Regions from separate parts of the Pontibacter liquoris genome, predicted to be linked through region 1. Evidence: riboswitches for the same ligand, from Rfam matches in the RefSeq annotation. Region 1 holds a riboswitch; each other region holds the start of a gene.
What was found. Region 1 has a riboswitch for S-adenosylmethionine ahead of LWL52_RS18740 (SusC/RagA family TonB-linked outer membrane protein). Riboswitches for the same ligand answer to the same signal wherever they lie in the genome.

Region 1 (5,220 bases):
TATCTGTTGTAATTGAATTTGTTTCGAACAGGAGTCTGCCGATCAGCGTGCTTTTGCCGTCATCCACACTACCTGCGGTTGCTATTTTGAGAACTTCCATACCTTAAAAATATCCGGTTTGCTTTCTTTTTTCCATCGCCGCTTCCGAGCGCTTATCATCTATCCGGGCACCGCGCTCCGACACGGTAGCACTTAAGATCTCTTCTATGATGTGGTCGATCTCCACGGCAGTAGATTCTACAGCAGCCGTACAGGTCATATCGCCCACGGTTCTGAAGCGCACCATCCGGGGCGTTATCGTTTCGTCGGCCATTACCTGAATAAAGGAAGAGAAAGGAAGTAACTGGCCATCCCGCTCAAACGTGGGCCGGAAGTGAGAATAGTAAATGGAAGGTATAGCCAGCTTTTCTTCTTTGATATAGTTCCACACATCCAGCTCGGTCCAGTTGCTGATCGGGAATACCCGCACGTTTTCGCCGTGGCTGATCCGGCCGTTCAACATATCGAACAGTTCCGGGCGCTGCTTTTTGGCATCCCACTGGCCAAAATCATTCCGCACAGAGAAGATCCGCTCTTTTGCCCGGGCTTTCTCTTCGTCGCGGCGGGCGCCGCCAATGCAGGCATCAAAGCCAAATTCCTCGATCGCATCCAGCAGGGTGACCGTTTGCAGCACATTGCGGCTGGCATATTTGCCGGTTTCTTCCACTACTTTTTGCTGGTCTATATTATCCTGTACATAGCGCACGATCAGCTCCAGGCCCAGTTCTGCCACCAGTTCATCGCGAAACTTAATGGTTTCTTCGAAGTTATGCCCGGTGTCAACGTGTAATAAAGGGAAAGGTATTTTAGCCGGATAAAAGGCTTTTTGTGCCAGCCGGACCAGCGTGATAGAATCTTTTCCGCCGGAAAACAGGAGCACAGGCTTTTCAAACTGTGCCGCTACTTCCCTTAAAATATAGATCGCTTCATCTTCCAGTTCTCTCGGAAAAACACCAGCATGTATCGCCATATCCGTCTTATTTTTTAAAGTAATTTGCATGTAGTCCGCACTCTTTCTGGGTTTGCTCCCACCACCACCTGCCGGCGCGTGGCTCCTCGCCCGGAAGGATCGCCCTGGTACAAGGGGCACAGCCTATACTTACATAGCCCTGGTCGTGGAGCGTGTTGTAGGGCACCTCATGCGCTTTCAGGTAAGCCAGCATCTCGTCGAAAGTCCAATTGATGATGGGGTTGCACTTGATGACCTGGAACGCCTCGTCCCACTCTAGCAAACTGAAATTGCTGCGGTTCGCACTCTGGCCGGCTCGTAAGCCCGTTACCCAGACCGACACGCCTTGCAACGCCCGGGTTAGCGGCAGCACTTTGCGGGTATGGCAACAGGCTTTCCGGTTTTCCACAGCATCATAAAATCCGTTTATACCTTGCTTGCTAACCAGTGCTTCCACGTCTTCCGTCCTGGGGAAGTATGGCTCAATTTTGTTGTTATACTTCTGCTCGGTTCGGGCCCAAAGGTCGTAGGTTTCCTGAAACAGGCGGCCGGTATCCAACGAGAAGATTCTGACCGGCAGCTTCTCAGAGAATATGGCATCCGTGATCACCTGGTCTTCCTGGCCCAGCGCTGTGGAAAAAGCAACTTTACCTGGAAACGCCTGCCCTATAAAAGCCAGCATCTCCGATAGAGGCAGCCCGGCGAGCGCCTCAAGCAGCGAGGGTATCTTGTCTTTTAAGCTCATGTACTTGTTTTTTTACTGTAAACCGTTCCCAGACGCGTTCATGCACATAGTAAAGCGCGATCTTACTGAATACCTCAATAGAGCCGATCGAAAAAGCCATCCGGAGTTTACCCGTTATGATATAAGAGATGACGATGGTATCGAATGTGCCTAAGATGCGCCACGAAACGGCTTTCGCCACGCTCTTTAATTTGCTGTCGGTTAGCGGATTGTGCCTGCCGCCAAAGGCTTTTTTCAGGTAGTGATCGAATAGCATAGCGCTCCTTTGAGACCTAAAAGTATATAAAATCTATAAACTTAGTAGGGTAATAAATGAAAAAGAACGCAGAAAGTTAGCTAACTAAATCGCAAGTAGCTGAAATACAGTTATTTGGTTGAAATCAGATCCAGAATGGTTTTATTCTCCACGATACTCAGGCTTTGGTCGCGCACCTGGCACATGATCAGGTGCATGTTGCAGGTGGCTTCATCGGGGCAGTCGGCGCACTTTTCGTAATAGTTCAGGCTAACGCAAGGCAGCCAGGCAATCGGCCCGTTAAGTAAGCGGATCACTTTGGCCAGCGTAACTTCCTCGGGCTTTTTGATCAGGTAATAGCCGCCGCCTTTGCCTTTCTTGCTGCCTAGTATACCGGCCTTTTTCAGGTCGAGCAGGATGCTTTCCAGGAACTTCTGGGATATCTTTTTATTTGAAGCGATCTCCTGTATCAGAATAGCACCTTTCTCCTGGTTTTCGGCCAGGTAACTGAGTGCATGAAAGGCATATTTCGTCTTTTTCGACAACATTAGAAAGTACTGTAATAGGATGAAGTACTGTAATAGGATGAAGCCCGAGCGGCATTCAGGTAATGAAAAGAATACCACTTCAAAGCTAAAAACTATTTCCTTAGGATACCCTTTTATTCGGAAGATTGTGTGGCACTTCTGCGCGAAGGCCGGCGGTAAAAGGCAAAAGCCTTTTGTATTTTAGCAAGGCAAGTTCAAACCAGGCAATAAAATTTTATTTTAATCTTTCAGGGAAAATATTTTAAAAATGTTTTGCATTACAAGAAAATCCGACCTTATCTTTGCAGCATCTTTATCAAGATTTATAAAGAAGAGGTAAGAGAGCAGGCTCCGCGACCCTCTAGCAACCTCCGGTGAAACGGAAAGGTGCTAACTCCTGCCCAGTTTTGGGAACTATAAATTTAAACCAATGAACAAGCAAAACACAACCCCGGTTCTTACCCCCACAGCCTTATTCGCTTCTGCAGCGCCTGCTGCGTTCCTGTGCTGTTGTTGCTGTTAATCTGCCTCTATTTCCTGTAAAGCCATTCTTGCACTGCTCTGTGCCAGGAATGATACGTCTGTTTTTATTTCATACTTACTAACACTCTTTACCATGGGCAATACGCTACCCCAGCTACTGCCGTGCACGTTTGCACCGGCTCCTACTTACAGCAAACGCTTTATTTCCATCCCGGCTATTGCACCGGCGCGCATGCCCCTGCGAATGTGTAGCTGTTGTAGCTAACAGCACGCTGTTGCATTAATCCCTTAAAATAAATTCTTAACCCGCCTTAACCGCAGTCGCCCCGATTGCAGGATGGCAACACTTTGTCCAATTAATAACCGTAATATGCAAAAACAACTCACACATAAATTCGTGCGCCTGCTCCTGGCGCTTGGCCTGTTCCTGGGCCTCGGGGCAGAAGCGTTTGCACAAGACACCTTAACACAAGGTGTGGTAAAAGACGCCAAAACCGGCGAACCGCTGATTGGTGCCCGCGTGCAGGTAAAAGGCACCGACAAGGGCACCGTTACCGGCGTAGACGGCAGCTTTAACCTGGCCGTGGCAAAAGGCCAGACGCTCCTTATCTCCAGCCTGGGCTATACTTTAAAAGAAGTAAAAGCCGATGGCCAGGCCCTGAACGTAACGTTGCTGGAAGATACCAAAGCGCTGGATGAAGTGGTGGTAGTGGGCTACGGCACGCAATCGCAGAAGGCAGTTTCCAGCGCCGTGACGTCTGTTAATCCGCAGGAACTGAAAGGCATTCCGGCGCCATCGCCAGACCAGCTTTTGCAAGGTAAAGCCTCGGGGGTGCAGATCGCGGCTGCCAGCGGCACGCCGGGCGGCGGCATCTTTGTGCGCATCCGCGGCAACACCTCCATCAACGCCAGCAACGAGCCGCTTTATGTAGTAGACGGCGTGTTCATCAACAACCAGTCACTTTCAGGCCTGAGCCTGGGCGGGCAAACCACCAACCCGCTGGCTGACCTGAACCCGGCTGACATTGAAAGCATCGAAATCCTGAAAGACGCCAACGCTACCGCTATTTACGGAGCCCGCGGCGCCAATGGCGTGGTGCTCATCACCACCAAGCGCGGCAAAACAAATGCCGGTACGCGCATCAATTTCCAGACCTACTTTGGGGTAGCAAAAGCGCCGAAGATCTACGAAACCGTAAACGCGCAGCAGGAAGCGGAGCTCATCAACGAAACCCACCTGAACGACGGCGGCAGTCCGGCCACGCTTCCGTTCCGCCCGAAAAGTGAAGGCGGTTTTGGATTGCCGACAGAGCAGACCACGTATTCCCGCATTCCGGATGTGTTCCGGACCGCCAAAACCCAAAGCTACGACCTGTCGGCATCGGGCGGGGGCGAGTCGAACCGTTTCTTTCTGGGCGGCGGCTACTTTAAGCAGGAGGGCATTGTAAAGCCCGCCGCGTTCGAGCGTTTCAGCGGCCGCTTCAACTACGACCACCTGGTAAACGAGCGCCTGACCATTGGCACCAGCACCTCTATCTCGTACAGCAAGCGCAACCAGAGCCGCAACGACGACAGTGCCCAGGGCGTGATCAACTCGGCTTTGTATGTTCCCACTTACTTGCCGGTTTTTAACCAGGACGGCTCCTACGCCCGCCACTCCATTTTTGATAACCACCTGGCCCTGATCGATAACCTCAACATCAAAGGAGAGAGCAGCCGCCTGATCAGCAACGTGTATGGCGAGTATGAGCTCCTGGATGGCCTGACCTTTAAATCAAGCTGGAGCATCGACTACAACGGGTATTCCGACAAAGTATACAACAACACGCAGATCAGTGTGGGCCTGCCGGCTGGTAACGCCAGCCGAGTTGATACGCGCTTAACCTCGCTGCTAAACGAGCAATTACTCACGTATAACAAGCGCCTGGGCGATGACCACTTCCTGAACGTGATACTAGGAAACACAGTGCAGCAGACCAGCTATAATACGCTCTCGCTAACAGGCCGCAACTTCCCGAGCGATGATTTCCAGGAGATCGCCTCTTCTTCGCTGCAGACCGCTTCGACCAACTCGAGCCAAAATGGGCTGATCTCGTTCTTCTCCCGGGCCGGTTATACTTACAAAGACAAGTATAGCATAGACGGCAGCGTGCGGGCCGATGCTTCTTCCCGTTTCGGGGCGTCCAATCGCTGGGGCGTGTTCCCGTCGCTGGGCGCTTCCTGGATCGTTTCCGAGGAAGCC
Region 2 (5,220 bases), on a different contig from region 1:
ACCACGCCAAACGCATGGGCCGCAATAATGCAGATTTTATGCAGGGCATCGTATCCGCCCACGTCCAAGGTCGGGTCGGTTTCGGCAAAACCCAGCGCCTGCGCCTGGTGCAGCGCTTCCTCATACGACAGGTTCTCGGTATCGAGCTTGTGCAGAATGTAATTAGACGAGCCGTTCAGGATACCGCTTACCTCTTTTAAAGGCTCCGTGCTGTAGTAGGCTTCCAAGGTGCGCAGGATTGGAATGCTTCCGCACACAGCGGCTTCGTAGAGCAACACGCCCTTATACTGCTGCTGCAGCTGTACGAGCTCCGGCAGGTTTTCGGCAATCATTTTTTTGTTAGCAGATACGACGGTCTTCCCTTCCAGCAGGGCTTGCTTCACCAATAAATAGGCTTCTTTGGGATCACTGATGAGCTCGGCCAGCAGATCGATGCTATCATCCTGCAGCAGCTGCTGGGCATCAAACGTGAAAGCAGTTGCCGGCAGAGGGCGCTCCTTTTCTTTGTCCTTCACACAGATATTGGCTATTTCCAGCAGTTGGTTGTGCTGCAGCACATCGTACAAACCCTGGCCCACGCAGCCAAATCCCAGGATGCCTATTTTATGTTTATTGCTCATAGTGTAATAATGCTACTGTTTCTTCTTCTATATAAAACTGACTGATCGCGGCTGTCAGCTGCTCCACCTCCACCAGAAAACCATCGTGGCCATAGTTGGAGGTAAGGAGTGCAAACGCGGAGCCCGGCACCTGTGTATGTAAAAACTGTTGTTCCTCTACCGGAAAAAGCAGGTCGGTATCGACACCCACAAACAGGCAGCGGGCCTTTAGATGCGCCAGCGCTTTCACCACGCCGCCCCTGTTGCGGCCCACGTGGTGCGAGTCCATGGCTTTGGACAGCAACCAGTACGTATAGGCATTAAACCGCTTGGCAAGCTTTTCGCCCTGGTATACCTGGTAAGTTGCCGCCCGGAAATTGTCTGTAATGCTGTTGCCGGGCTCCTGCTGGTTTTCGTGGTAAGTGTTGTAGTGGCGGTACGAAAGCATGGCAATAGCACGTGCCGTTTTCAGGCCTTCTTTGCCGGCATCCTCGCTGTTGCCGTGCCAGCTTGGGTCCTGGCGAATGGCCATGCGCTGGCTTTCGTTAAACGCGATACCCCAGGGCGAGTGGCGGGCATTAGAGGCCACATGCACCAGCCGTTCAAACACATCAGGTTGCTGAATGGCCCACTCCAGTGCCTGCTGCCCTCCCAACGAACCGCCGATCAACGTATGAATTTGCTTTAAACCCAACTCGCCGCGCAGCAGCTCGAAGGCAGCCACTACATCGCGGTTAGTGAAAACCGGAAACGCATGAAAGTAGGGCTTCAGCGTAGCAGGGTTGATGGACAGCGGCCCGGTAGAGCCATAGCATCCGCCCAGGGTATTGGCACAGATAACAAACCACTGCGCCGGGTCATACAACTTGCCCGGGCCAAACAGACCGGCCCACCAGTCTGTAAAGTCGGAGCTGCCGGTCAGGGCATGGCACACCCATACTACGTTGTCGCGGCGGGCATTTAGCTGGCCGTAGGTAGTATAGGCCAGCTGCAAGCCGGGCAGGGTAGCGCCCGACTCCAGCGTGAAGGCCTGTTGGGAATGAAAAACGTGTTGCTCTGGCATTTCTTTCGTTACTGGAGGAGTGCCTCCGGTTGTGCTTCGCGTACTTTGGCGAACGCCTGTTCAAAATCTGCTTTGATATCATCGATATGCTCGATACCTGCCGACACGCGCAGCAGGGTTTGCTCTACGCCGGCATTTAGCTGCTCGGCATCGCTTAACTGCTGGTGGGTGGTAGAGGCCGGGTGGATGATCAGCGTTTTGGCATCGCCTACGTTAGCCAGGTGACTTACCAGTTGCAGGCTGTTCACAAAAGTTTCGGCCTGCTGCTTGTCGCCTTTTAGCTTAAAGGAGAACACCCCGCCAAAGCCCCGCTTCAGGTACTTTTTAGCCAGTTCGTGGTAAGGGCTGCTCACCAGTCCCGGGTAGTTCACCGCTTCTACCTGTTCGTGCTGCTCCAGCCACTGGGCCAGCGCCAGGGCGTTCTGCACGGTTCTGTCCAGGCGCAGCGACAGGGTTTCGAGGCCCTGCAGCAGCAGGAAAGAGTTGAACGGGCTCAGGGCAGGACCAAAATCACGCAGCCCTTCTACCCGCACCCGGATGGCAAAGGCAATGTTGCCGAAGGGACCTTTCTCCCCGAATACTTCCCAGAAGTTGAGCCCGTGATAGCCCTCGCTCGGCTCCGAGAACTGCGGAAATTTGCCGTTGCCCCAGTTAAAGTTACCGCCATCCACAATTACGCCGCCAATGCTGGTACCGTGGCCGCCGATCCACTTGGTGGCTGCCTCCACTACCACGTTGGCCCCGTGCTCCAACGGGCGGAACAGGTAACCGCCAGCGCCAAAGGTATTATCCACCACAAACGGGATGTCATACTTGCGGGCCAGTGCGGCCAGTGCATCAAAATCCGGGATGTTGAAGCGAGGGTTGCCAATGGTCTCCACGTAAAGGGCTTTGGTCTTCTCATCGATCAGTTGCTCGTAGCTTTCCACGGCATCGTCCTTGGCAAACCGGGCCTCAATACCCAGACGCTTGAACGATACCTTGAACTGGTTGAATGAGCCGCCGTACAGGTTACCCGTGGACACGAAATTATCCCCGGCCTCCAGGATATTGGTAAGCGCCAGAAACTGCGCTGCCATGCCCGATGCCACGGCAACGGCTGCCACGCCGCCCTCCAGCGCCGCCACCCGCTTCTCAAACACATCGGTGGTCGGGTTCATGATGCGGGTATAAATGTTGCCAAATTCTTTCAGGGCAAACAGGTTGGCCCCGTGCTCGGCGTTTTTAAAAGCATAGGAGGTTGTCTGGTAGATAGGCACAGCGCGCGACTGTGTGGTGGGATCTATTTCCTGGCCAGCGTGTAGCTGAAGAGTTTCGAAATGCAGAGATTGAGACATGGCTATAGTATATAAAGTAGGAGAAGAAATAAGTTAAAGTATAAAACCGCAGAGATGCGAATACAGAGTAGCCCCTGGCCGCAGACATGAATCTGCCGCGAAAGCGGTGCAGGCTAAAACGATGCTAGATTAACAACAACAGCAACACATAGCCTCCAGGGGCATGCGCATGACTTTAGCGAGAGCAAAAGCGGGAGTTTGCGGCAGTGCGGCTGCCGGCAAATTAAAAATACGTCTGTGCTGTGTTGGCTTGATTCCCTTTTTCATGACAGTATCAATTTATATTCTTCCGAACCTTTCGGAATCAGGAATTAGCACCTTTACTCGGTAGTTAGGTTGCTAGCGCTTCATAGAGCCTGTCTCTCCACGCTTCTTTATAAATCAATATCCGCGAAGGGTATTGACTAGATGTTGCAATATTAAACCGCGCTAAAAGTATTTGCAAGCTTTTTCTGCTCTTTTTTCAAAAATGCCTTTGCAGCGCCGGTTAAGCAATCATACGGCGGGCTCCTGTTTTCGTTACAGGCGCCCCTGCCAGCTCCTGCGCAGCTAAGTAGCGCTGTGGCCATACCCGGCTACAGGCAGCGGCTGCAGCAGCATAACTACAGGCGATTCCGGCTAGTAGTGTCTGCAAAACCCGCCGCAGGCCTGAAGCTGCATCATACTTCTGATAGTATAACATCTCCCTATATTAATACTAAACTTTGCCCCTGCTGCCAAGTATACTTCCGGTATAGTTTAGCAACTATATTCGCAGGCCCCGGCATCGTACGTGAAAGCAGCCAATTAAATTTTTCACCCTCTAAAATATAATTACCTTTGCTTGCTGACAACCTATCACACGTAATGGAGGCCATAAAAGAAACCAACTTCTCCTTCGCCGGCCAGACCGGTTTTTACAAAGGCAAAGTTCGCGATGTATACTATTTCGGAGACAAGCTGGCCATGATCGCCACCGACCGTATCTCCGCTTTTGACGTGGTGCTGCCACGCGCTATTCCTTACAAAGGGCAGGTGCTCAACCAGATTGCCAGTCTCAACCTCAAAGCGACAGCTGACATTGTTCCCAACTGGGTTCTGTCTACCCCGGATCCGAATGCGACCATCGGGTATCGTTGCGAGCCTTTTAAAGTAGAAATGGTGATCCGGGGATACCTGGCAGGCCATGCGTGGCGCGAGTACCAGGCCGGCAAACGCCTCTTGTGCGGGGTAGCCCTGCCCGAGGGATTGCGCGAGAATGACCAGTTGCCTGAGCCCATCATCACCCCCACCACCAAAGCAGACGAAGGCCACGACGAAGACATTTCAAGAAAAGAAATTATTGCCTCAGGCCTTGTATCTGAAGAAGATTATCTTAATTTAGAGCGCTATACCAGAGCGCTTTATGCCCGTGGTACCGCACTGGCCGCAGAACGTGGCCTGCTTTTGGTAGATACCAAGTATGAGTTTGGCAAGTATAACGGCCAGATTTACCTGATCGACGAGATCCACACGCCGGATTCGTCCCGTTACTTTTACAGCCAGGGGTATGCGGAACGGCAGGCACAAGGAGAACCGCAGCGGCAGCTTTCAAAAGAATTTGTGCGCCAGTGGCTCATCGGAAACGGCTTTCAGGGGCAACACGGCCAGGCAGTTCCGGAGATGACAGACGAAGTGGTACGCGGCATTTCGGACCGCTATATTGAGCTGTTTGAGGTTTTTACCGGCCAGCCTTTTGTAAAGGAGGGTTATGAAAACGTGCTTTCTCGAATAGAGCAGCACATTATTGAAAACATTTTTTAGCACTAAAAGTTACCATAATTAAAGTAGATTTTGGTACATTTGCTTTTAAATCCTTATTGGTAGATCTATGAAATACACGATTGATAAGAAAGAAAACTATACAATTATCACGATAGATGAGAAGAAGCTGGATACTTCTATTGCACCTGACCTGAAGTCTGAGTTCGTGAAATTGAATGCCGAGGGGATCACCAACCTGATTCTTGACCTGAGTAACGTGAAATATACGGATTCATCGGGCCTGAGCTCCATTCTGATCGCAAACCGCCTATGCAATTCCTCTAACGGTTTGCTGATCATGACAGGGTTACAGGACCATGTGATGAAGCTCATCTCTATCTCTAAACTGGAGTCGGTGTTAAACATTCTGCCTACGGTAGAAGAAGCGATCGATCGTGTGTTTTTGCACGAGATTGAGCAAGATCTGACCAACAAAGAA
Region 3 (5,220 bases), on a different contig from region 1:
GGTTTTTCCACATTGTTAATAACGTATATAGATACTGCAAAATATAGGTAATGGTCTATAAAGTAGCTGTTAAATGCACAAAAAGCCGTTTTCGGGTTTTATTCTGCTTCAAACAGCTGCCGGGCACAAGGGCGCAAAGGCCGAAGGCCGGGAAAAGGAAGCTGCCTAAAGTATACTTGTAAAAAGAAGTGCAAGAAATGTGGAAAAGACAGATTTCTGAAAATGAGTGCAAACGGCTGTGGGCAAGTAATTTAGACGGGTTTTTAACAGGTCGTTTATTTTGCCCGCAGGATTTCAACATCGTTATCCACAGGTTTGTGGAAAGGTGCTGCAGGCAGGCAGAACAATTTCTGCAGCAGGGCGTTGCATATGTAAATTAAGTGCCGTACTTTTGCAGACTAAATTTTTAATCATTACATTGAAGCTGATGTACGCAATTGTAGAAATCGCAGGTCGACAGACCAAAGTAGAGAACGGCATGTTCATCTACGCTAACAAGCTTTCCGGCAATGAGGGTGACGCCGTTGAGTTCGCCAATGTTCTTCTTACTGATGATAACGGTACCATCACATTAGGTGCTCCTTTCGTTAGCGGTGTTAAAGTGGTTGGTAAAATCCTTGGCGACGTGAAAGGCGATAAAGTGATCGTTTTCAAAAAGAAGAGAAGAAAAGGATACCGTAAGAAGAATGGCCACCGCCAGCAATTCACCAAGGTCCTGATCGAGAGCATTGGATAAGCAGTAAGAAGAAATTCATTTGTAAAATCTTTTCAGGAGTCGCCCCGCAACCCTGAACTAAATAGTAAAACAACATGGCACACAAAAAAGGAGCTGGTAGTTCTAATAACGGCCGCGAGTCGCATTCTAAACGACTTGGTGTTAAGATTTACGGTGGCCAGGACATTATCGCCGGCAACATCATCGTAAGACAAAGAGGCACTGCCCACCACCCAAGCACAAACGTAGGGATTGGCAAAGACCACACCCTGTTTGCATTGGTTGATGGCGTAGTAGAATTCAGAAAAGGTAAGAAGAACCGTTCTTACGTATCTGTAAAGCCACGCGTTGAGGCAGAAGCCTAAGCATTGAAGCCGCCTTCGGGCGCTGTAGGAAAGGGAAGCCGCAGGGCTTCCCTTTTTTTATGCTAAACGCCGGCCCCGCACAACAAAGGCCTGGCTGCCACGTACATATAAGCAGGAATTTTATTTACTTCTAAAGTGAAAAAATTCTGATGGAAAGAGACACCACAAGTGTCTCTTTCTGTTTTAAGGCCCTTTGCTGCCCGCCGCGGGAATTTGGCCGCAACAAAATTTTAAATTCTGCGGATATACCTTTAACTTGCAACTTCTTATCAAGAAAGACTGAGGGACAGGGCCCGATGATGTCTTAGCAACCTTGTACCAGCTTGGTGCTAATTCCCTTCCGGAGCGATAGCTTTGGAGAAGATAAGAAAGTCCATCCTCCCTTGGGGTGTCCTTCTTGATAAGTATAGTAGCAGCAGACTTACGAGAAGAAAGACATTCACCATGAAAAACCATCCCATCCATACATTGCTTCGCGAGCGCGTGTTAGTGCTTGACGGCGCAATGGGCACCATGATTCAGCGGCACCAGCTTACGGAAGCTGATTTCAGGGGCGAGCGCTTCAAAGAGCATCCCTCCGACCTGAAAGGCAACAACGACCTGCTCTCCATCACACGGCCTGATATCATCAAAGGTATTCACACCGAGTACCTGCAGGCGGGCGCCGATATCATCGAAACCAATACGTTTAGCGGCACCAGCATTGCCATGGCCGATTATCACCTGGAACACCTGGTGTATGAGCTCAACTATGAATCAGCCCGGATAGCACGGCAGGCAGCAGATGAGGTGGAGAAACAGGTGCCGGGCAAGCCCCGCTTTGTAGCCGGCGCCATCGGGCCTACTAACCGTACGGCTTCCCTGTCGCCAGACGTGAACAACCCGGGCTACCGCGCCGTTACCTTCGACCAGCTAGTAACAGCATACTATGAGCAGGTGCGCGGCCTGGTGGATGGTGGCTCGGACCTGCTGTTGGTCGAAACCGTTTTTGATACCCTTAACTGTAAAGCGGCCCTGCTTGCCATTGCGCAATATGTGCAGGACGGCGGCAAGGAGTTGCCGGTCATGATATCCGGCACCATTACGGATGCCAGTGGCCGCACTTTGTCGGGCCAGACAGTAGAAGCGTTCTGGAACTCGGTTTCGCATGCGCCTATCCTTAGCATTGGCTTTAACTGCGCCCTGGGCGCGCGGCAGCTCAAAACGCATATTCAGGAGCTCTCCCGTATCACGGGTACTTACATCAGTGCCTACCCGAATGCCGGCTTGCCAAACGCTTTTGGCGGCTACGATGAATCGGCAGAGGAGATGGGCCGCATTGTGGAGGAATATCTTCAGGAAGGCCTGGTAAATATCCTGGGTGGTTGTTGTGGCACTACGCCCGTTCACACCAAAGTAATTGCCGACTTAGTGCAGAAGTATAAACCGCATACCCCCCCAGCTATTCCGCCCTACTCGCGCTTCAGTGGGTTAGAGCCCCTCACCATCACGCCCGAAAGTCTTTTTGTAAATGTAGGCGAACGCACCAATGTAACCGGTTCCAAAAAATTCGCCCGCCTGATCGTAAACGGCCAGTTTGAGGAAGCCTTGTCGGTAGCGCGCCAGCAGGTGGAAGGCGGCGCCCAGATCATCGACGTGAACATGGACGAAGGCATGCTCGACTCAGAGCAGGCCATGCCGAACTTTCTTAACCTGATCGCCTCCGAGCCCGACATTGCCAAACTGCCCATCATGATCGACTCCTCGAAATGGAGTGTGATCGAGGCCGGGTTGAAATGCGTGCAGGGCAAATCGATCGTGAACTCCATCAGCTTAAAAGAGGGCGAAGAGAACTTTAAACACATTGCCCGCAAGGTGCGCCAGTACGGTGCTGCCGCTGTGGTAATGGCGTTTGATGAGCAGGGCCAGGCCGATACGCTTGAACGTAGAATAGAGATCTGCGGGCGCGCTTACAAGATACTCACCGAAGAGATCGGCTTCCCGCCACAGGACATCATTTTTGATCCGAACATTCTGGCCATTGCCACCGGCATCGAAGAACATAACAACTATGCCGTAGAGTACCTGGAGGCCGTGAAATGGATCAAAGCCAACCTGCCGCATGCGCTGGTAAGTGGGGGTGTAAGTAATTTGTCGTTCTCTTTCCGTGGCAACGATGTGGTGCGCGAGGCCATGCACACCGTGTTTTTATACTATGCCGTGCAGGCAGGTATGGACATGGGCATTGTGAACGCCGGCATGCTGGGCGTGTACAGCGAAATACCCACCGAGCTGCGCGATCTGATCGAAGACGTCATCTTTAACCGCCACCCCGATGCCACCGAAAAGCTGGTAACGTATGCCGAAACCATCAAAGGCAAAGGCAAGGAAGCGGTGCAGGCTGACAACAGCTGGCGCGAAGCACCGGTAACCGAACGCCTGAAACATGCGCTGGTAAAAGGCATTGTGGATTATATTGACGAAGATACCGAAGAAGCCCGCCAGCAGGCCGTTAAAACGCTCGATGTGATCGAAGGGCCGCTGATGGCCGGCATGACCGTAGTGGGTGACTTGTTTGGCGCCGGCAAGATGTTTTTACCGCAGGTAGTTAAAAGCGCCCGCGTAATGAAGAAGTCGGTGGCGTACCTGCTGCCGTTTATGGAAAAAGAGAAGCTCGCTTCCGATACGTCCAAATCCACCGCAGGCACCATCCTGATGGCCACCGTGAAAGGCGACGTGCACGATATCGGCAAGAACATTGTGGGTGTGGTGCTGGCCTGTAACAACTACGAAGTGATCGATCTGGGCGTGATGGTCGCGCTTGATAAGATCCTGTCGGAGGCACAGGCGCAAAAAGTAGATATTATTGGGTTGAGCGGGCTGATCACGCCGTCGCTGGATGAGATGGTGTATGTGGCGCAGGAAATGGAGCGCCGCGGCATGACCATTCCGCTGTTGATCGGCGGGGCGACTACCTCCAGGGTACATACGGCCGTGAAGATCGCACCGCAGTATAGCGGGCCGGTAGTGCACGTGCACGATGCCTCGCGGAGCGTAACCGTGGTGAGCAGCCTGCTGAGCGAGAACCGCGACGCTTACATTGCCGAGATAAAAGCAGAGTACCAGAAACTGCGCGAAGACCACCTGAGCCGCACCAAAGACCGCGCTTTTGCAAGTATAGCCGAAGCCCGCGCCAACAAGTATAACGTGGATTGGGCCGCTGCGCAGCCGGTGAAGCCCAGCTTTACCGGAACCCGGGTATTCGAGCATTTTCCTTTGGCAGAGATTGTGCCCTACATCGACTGGACACCTTTCTTCCATGCCTGGGAGCTCAAGCGCCAGTACCCGAAAATACTGACAGATCCGGAATTAGGCACAGAAGCCACGAAGTTGTTCCAGGACGCGCAGGAAATGCTGCAGGAGATCGTGGATAAGCAATTACTGGAAGCACGCGCGGTAGTAGGCTTTTACCCGGCCAACGTAGTAGCCGATGATACCATTGAAGTATACACCGACGAAACCCGCGAGCAGGTGCTCACCGAGTTCCATACCTTGCGGCAGCAGGGCAAAAAAGGAGATAAGGTACCTAACATTTCTTTCGCTGATTTTCTCGCTCCGAAAGAAACCCGCGTAGCCGATTATATCGGGGGCTTTGTGGTGTCGGCGGGCTTTGGCATTGAGAAGTTGCTGGACAAGTATGCCGCCGAGCACGATGATTACCGCTCCATTATGCTGAAAGCGCTGGCTGACCGCCTGGCAGAAGCTTTCACCGAGCTGATGCACGCCAAAGTACGCCGGGAGCTTTGGGGCTATGCGCCGGATGAGGCCTTAGGAAACGAAGACCTGATCAAAGAGAAGTACCAGGGCATTCGTCCGGCCCCCGGCTACCCGGGTTGCCCCGACCATACCGAGAAAATTACGCTCTTTGACCTGCTGGATGCCCAGAACAAGACCGGTATTATTTTGACGGAGAACCTGGCCATGTACCCGGCCTCGTCGGTAAGCGGTTTATACTTCTCGCATCCCGAATCGAAGTATTTTGGTTTAGGCAAGATCGGAGAAGACCAGGTAGCCGATCTGGCCAGCCGCAAAGGCATGCCGCAGGAAGAGCTCGAACGCTGGCTGTCGCCGAACCTGAACTACGATCCGCAGCCGGTAGCG
Region 4 (5,220 bases), on a different contig from region 1:
GGGCATAAGATCAATATCAATTGTTTTAAGTCGGATCCCAGTATCAAATCGAGCCTGACCTTTTTACGGAAAACACCCTGGGCCCGCCAGAAAGTAGAAGAGCTATACCTCAAAACCATCCGGTATAAGTAAGCTGCGCTGGCCGGCCGTTTAGAAGGCCTCCTTTCCTGCAGTTTGGGAGCATCTAAAAGCACTGCCTGCCGTTAGTAAAGCAACAGCAATTTTGCAGGAGAGATGATACAAATAGCAGAACCCGACGATATAGATGATGTTTTTGAGCTGTGGCGCGAACTGCTGGACTACCACCAGCCCCTGCACCGGGTGTTTGCCTACTACCCCGAGCAGGAGCAAGCCCTTAAAGCCGAGCTGCTTTACCGCATGAAAGACAAGGACACCCGCATCTTTGGTTTTGTGCAGGACGATGAATGGCAGGGCCTGCTGATCGCCAGCATGCGCAAAGCTACCCCGGGACTAAAGCTGGCCCACAAAGGCTACGTAGCCGAAACAGTGGTGAAGGAAAAATACCGCGGTAGCGGCGTAGGCAAAGTGCTGTTTGAAGCAGCCAAAAAGTGGCTCATAGACCATGGCGCCGATCACCTGGAGTTGCAGGTAGCCATCAATAATCCTACAGGGGTGCGCTTCTGGGAGGCGCAGGGTTTTAAGGTATCCACCCAACACATGGTGCTGGAATTAGCTCCCCGTAAAAAGTAGGCTACTACCTGAAGGCCACCCGATTTCACTCGCATTTAGTGCGGAATTCCAATCACACAACAACTTTATACTTCCAGGCCCGCCGGCCTGCTGTTGCGGGTATTGCACACGCGGCAGGAATCCTTAACTTGGCTTTTGATCTGACCGATGTGACCGATGAGAAACCCTGCCTTTTTTGCTTTGCTCCTGCTGCTGAGCCTCTCACTTTTGAGCTGCACCACCGCCCGGCCGCCCCAGACCTACGACCTGCTGCTGACACACGTGAACGTGGTGGATGTGGAACAGGGAAAACTGCTCCGCAACAGAACCGTCTGGATCAATGCGGGCCTCATCCAGGAGATCGGCGATGCCGGTGCCCGCAACAAGTATAAGGCCGCCACTACGCTGGATGCCAAAGGCCAGTACCTGATCCCCGGGCTTTGGGACAACCACGTGCACCTGCGCGGCGGCGCCCAACTGGAGGAAGCCAACAAAGACCTGCTCCCGCTTTACATCATCAACGGTATCACCACGGTACGCGACGCGGGCGGCGACCTGTACCCGGCCGTTCAGGCGTGGCGCGAAGCGATTGCAGCCAATAAGCTGGTTGGTCCGCGCATTATTTCGGCAGGCCCCAAGCTGGATGGCCCCAAGCCCACCTGGGCCGGCTCTATTGAAGTAGCCACTGTAGCACAGGTGCCTGTGGCCCTGGATTCCTTGCAAAAGCTGGGTGTCGATTTTGTAAAGATCTATGACAGCACTATTTCGGGGGATGTGTTTCTGGCCATTGTCAAAGAGGCCCAGGCCCGGGGCATGCTCACGGCCGGTCACATGCCCTTTAGCGTAAAATTGGGCGATGCGATTGACAATGGACTGGATATCACCGAACATTTATACTATACTTTTAAAGCTGCCTCTACCAAAGAAGACAGCATCACCAACGTGATCCGGGCTGGCGAAAAAACAGGCAAGCCGGTTGGTTTTTACACGGCCCTCCACTGGCTCTACGACACCTATGATCCGGCCACGGCGGCGCAGATCTACCAGAAGATGGCCGCGCATCATACCGCCGTTACGCCTACCTTATACATTGGCCGCGTGCTCAACAACCTGTCGCAAGCCGACCACAGCCACGACGAATACCTGCACTATATCAAGGACGGTATCATTAAAACCTACGCTGGCAGAGAAAACAGCGCCAAGCGCCAGACGCCGGAAGCAAGAGCGTTTATACATGACCTGGAAGACAAGTTTACCGGCATGGTACCGCAAATGCAGGCCGCAGGCGTTACGATACTGGCCGGCTCCGATGCCGGTGCCTTTAACTCGTATGTATACCCGGGCCAGTCGCTGCACCAGGAGCTTAGAACGCTGCAGGAAGCCGGCCTGACACCCGCCCAGACCCTACGAACAGCTACCCTGAACGGCGCTACCGTGATGGGTAAAGCCGATCAGTATGGCACCATCGCTACCGGTAAAGTAGCCGACCTGGTACTGCTCAGCAAGAACCCATTGGAAGACATCCGCAATACCGAAGCCATTGAAGCGGTGATCTTCGGAGGAAAGGTTTATACTGCTGCCGAGCTGAAGCAATTATTGGAGTGGCTGAAAAAGTAGGCGTTTAGGACAAAGGATAATTTGACAAAGGACAAAAGAGTAACAGGAAAAGAACTTTAAATGGACAGAGGCCGGCCTTACCGCCTGCTATACTTCAACATTCAACTGCTAAACTTGCTTTATCATTCTCCCTGTTCAATGTTCTTTTGTCCTTTGTCAAATTATCCTTTGTCAAAACTTAAATGGTGTACCAACATTATTTTTAGGTAAAAATTTGGAAATGTAAATCGCAGCTCCGAATTTTGCATTCATCAAGTCAATTACCCTCACAAGTATTTGATTTATAAAGAAGAAGGGAGAGAACAGGCTCTGTGAACTTCTAGCAACCAGTTGCATAACCAGGTGCTACATCCTGCCTAAATTATTTAGGGCATATAAATTACTAATAATGCAAACTACTATTATCGCTTTTGCTGCCGTACTGGCGGGCCTTTTTAACCGGATTTTCTCCGAAAACACCTCTGTTTATACTTCTGTAGCGCCGGCCTACGGTTGCTGTTGTTGTCGCTAGTCCTGCTGCTTTGGCGGTAGGCTGATGCATTGTGGCGCGCCCACTTGCCAGCCTATCTGTGTGCAGCTTTGCGGGAAAGGCATGGCCTGTTTGTACCTGTTCAGGCCGTTTCCGGGGCTTTCTGACCCTTTATTCCATACTTCTTTCTTTAATTTAACAAAGCCTGTAGCGGTGCATAATCCGCTGCTTTATACTTCTAACTTCAAAAACCAGAACTTATGTCAACGTACACCACCGATAAACCCATTGCCATTTTTCACGAGCACCCGGACTGGTTCCGCCCCTTGTTAAATGAACTGGACGCCCGTGGCATTGGCTACGAACGCCTGAATGCCGCCGCCCATACCTATGATCCGGCCGAAAAGGAAGTACCTTACAGCCTGTTCTTTAACCGCACTAGCCCTTCGGCTTACCTGCGCAACAACGAGAACAGTATCTTTTATACGCTGAGCCTGCTGGCCTACCTCGAAACGACCGGTGTGCCGGTGGTGAACGGCTACAAGGCCTTTCAGTACGAAACCTCCAAAGCGCTGCAGATCACGCTGCTCGAAAAACTGGGCTTGCCTTACCCAAAAGCGCGCATCATCAACCATGCCTCGCAGGCGGTGAAAGCCTCCGAAGGGCTGCGCTTCCCGGTGGTGGTGAAAGCCAATATTGGGGGCAGCGGCGCCGGCATTGTGCGCTATGATTCTGTGGAGGAACTCGCGCAAGCTGTGGCTGCCGCCGAGGTGAAGCTGGGCATCGACCACACGGCGCTGGTGCAGGAGTATGTGGTAGCCCGCGGCGGCCATATCACCCGCATCGAAACCTTGGGCGGCAAATACCTCTACGGCATCAACGTGTATACTTCCGGCGAGAGCTTCAACCTCTGCCCGGCCGACATTTGCCAGACCACCAACGGCAAGGAACTGAGCCGCAATGCCTGCGCCCTGGATGCGCCTAAGAATGGCATGCGCGTGGAAGCCTATACCCCGCCGCAGGAAGTAATCGACAACATCGAACGCATTGTGCAGGAAGCCGGCATCGACGTGGGTGGCATTGAGTACATGGTGGACGACCGCGATGGTAGGATCTACTACTACGACATCAACGCGCTGTCTAATTTTGTGGCCGATGCCGTGAACGTGATCGGCTTTAACCCACACGCCCGCCTGGTAGATTTCCTGGAGAAGAAAGCGCAACTTAAACTACAGGAGGTATAAGCATGGAATTCGGCTATTGGTTACCCGTTTTCGGAGGATGGCTCCGCAACATTCCGGACGAAGGAATGGACACCTCCTGGGATTACGTTAAAAAACTGGCGCAAAAAAGCGAGAGCTGGGGCTACCACCTGTCGTTGATCGCAGAGTTATACTTAAATGATATCAAAGGGCAGGAAGCACCGGCCCTCGATGCCTGGTCTACGGCAGCGGCGCTGGCCGCTGTGACCCAGCAGCTGGAGATCATGGTGGCCGTGCGCCCTACGTTCCACAACCCGGCGCAGCTGGCTAAGCAGGCCGCCAACATCGACCTGATCAGCAATGGCCGCCTGTCGCTGAATGTGGTATCGAGCTGGTGGCGCGATGAGGCGACCAAGTATGGCATCCAGTTTGAGCAGCACGACGACCGCTACGCCCGCACCAAAGAGTGGCTGGACGTGGTGACCAGCGTGTGGGAACGCGACCACGTGACTTACAGCGGCAACTACTACAAGGTGGAAGATAACGTGCTGCAGCCCAAGCCTGCCAAAAAGCCATTTATTTATGCCGGAGGCGAGTCGGAAACTGCTAAAACCATGATCAGCACGCAATGCGACGGCTACGTGATGCACGGCGATTCGCCTGAAAAGATCGGGGAGCGCATTGCCGACATGCGCCGCCGCCGCGAGATACTGGGCCTGCCGCCGATGAAATTCGGGGTAGCGGCCTACAGCATTGTGCGCAACACGGAGGCGGAAGTGAAAAAAGAACTCGACCGCATTACCAACGTGCAGGCCTCGGCTGCCGGCTATGGCAACTACCAGCAGTGGCTGGCCGGCACGCAGCTCGAGCAGCAGGTGTCGCTGCAGGATTACTCGGTATCCAACCGCGGCCTGCGCAGCGGCCTGACCGGCACGCCTGCCCAGATCCAGGACCGCATCGCCGCCTTCGAGGCAGTGGGGGTGGATTTCTTCCTGCTGCAGTGCAGTCCGCAACTCGAGGAGATGGAGCGCTTCTCCGACTCCGTGATCAGGGCTTTCTCTCCACAAAAACAAACAGCATAAGAACCTAACAAACAATAAACCTAAACTAAACTGACCTTGAGCCCTGCAGCCTTGAAGCCGCAGGGTTCTTTTTTTGCCTGAAGTAGATGTGCTCCTAAAACGTAAATGAAGCAAGCGTCCGCATATGCCTATACTTAAGTGGCAATGGAACAGCAATAAC

Region 2: another riboswitch for S-adenosylmethionine. It lies ahead of LWL52_RS12635 (O-acetylhomoserine aminocarboxypropyltransferase/cysteine synthase family protein); the one in region 1 lies ahead of LWL52_RS18740 (SusC/RagA family TonB-linked outer membrane protein).
Region 3: another riboswitch for S-adenosylmethionine. It lies ahead of metH (methionine synthase); the one in region 1 lies ahead of LWL52_RS18740 (SusC/RagA family TonB-linked outer membrane protein).
Region 4: another riboswitch for S-adenosylmethionine. It lies ahead of LWL52_RS04990 (ATP-grasp domain-containing protein); the one in region 1 lies ahead of LWL52_RS18740 (SusC/RagA family TonB-linked outer membrane protein).

The regions. Positions count from the first base shown of each region.
Region 1 is NZ_JALEBG010000003.1:416,443-421,662, forward strand. It holds gene LWL52_RS18715 (sulfate adenylyltransferase subunit 1) at 1-100, opposite strand, end outside; gene cysD (sulfate adenylyltransferase subunit CysD) at 104-1,009, opposite strand; gene LWL52_RS18725 (phosphoadenylyl-sulfate reductase) at 1,017-1,733, opposite strand; gene LWL52_RS18730 (DUF2061 domain-containing protein) at 1,699-1,989, opposite strand; gene LWL52_RS18735 (RrF2 family transcriptional regulator) at 2,100-2,516, opposite strand; SAM riboswitch class I at 2,816-2,918, shown strand; gene LWL52_RS18740 (SusC/RagA family TonB-linked outer membrane protein) at 3,349-5,220, shown strand, end outside.
Region 2 is NZ_JALEBG010000001.1:3,048,139-3,053,358, forward strand. It holds gene LWL52_RS12625 (homoserine dehydrogenase) at 1-620, opposite strand, end outside; gene metX (homoserine O-acetyltransferase MetX) at 610-1,662, opposite strand; gene LWL52_RS12635 (O-acetylhomoserine aminocarboxypropyltransferase/cysteine synthase family protein) at 1,671-2,999, opposite strand; SAM riboswitch class I at 3,276-3,382, opposite strand; gene LWL52_RS12640 (phosphoribosylaminoimidazolesuccinocarboxamide synthase) at 3,846-4,781, shown strand; gene LWL52_RS12645 (STAS domain-containing protein) at 4,849-5,220, shown strand, end outside.
Region 3 is NZ_JALEBG010000002.1:733,867-739,086, forward strand. It holds gene rplU (50S ribosomal protein L21) at 428-736, shown strand; gene rpmA (50S ribosomal protein L27) at 811-1,080, shown strand; SAM riboswitch class I at 1,344-1,450, shown strand; gene metH (methionine synthase) at 1,525-5,220, shown strand, end outside.
Region 4 is NZ_JALEBG010000001.1:1,212,629-1,217,848, reverse strand. It holds gene LWL52_RS05005 (VF530 family protein) at 1-132, shown strand, start outside; gene LWL52_RS05000 (GNAT family N-acetyltransferase) at 235-711, shown strand; gene LWL52_RS04995 (amidohydrolase family protein) at 868-2,307, shown strand; SAM riboswitch class I at 2,586-2,688, shown strand; gene LWL52_RS04990 (ATP-grasp domain-containing protein) at 3,037-4,020, shown strand; gene LWL52_RS04985 (LLM class flavin-dependent oxidoreductase) at 4,023-5,060, shown strand.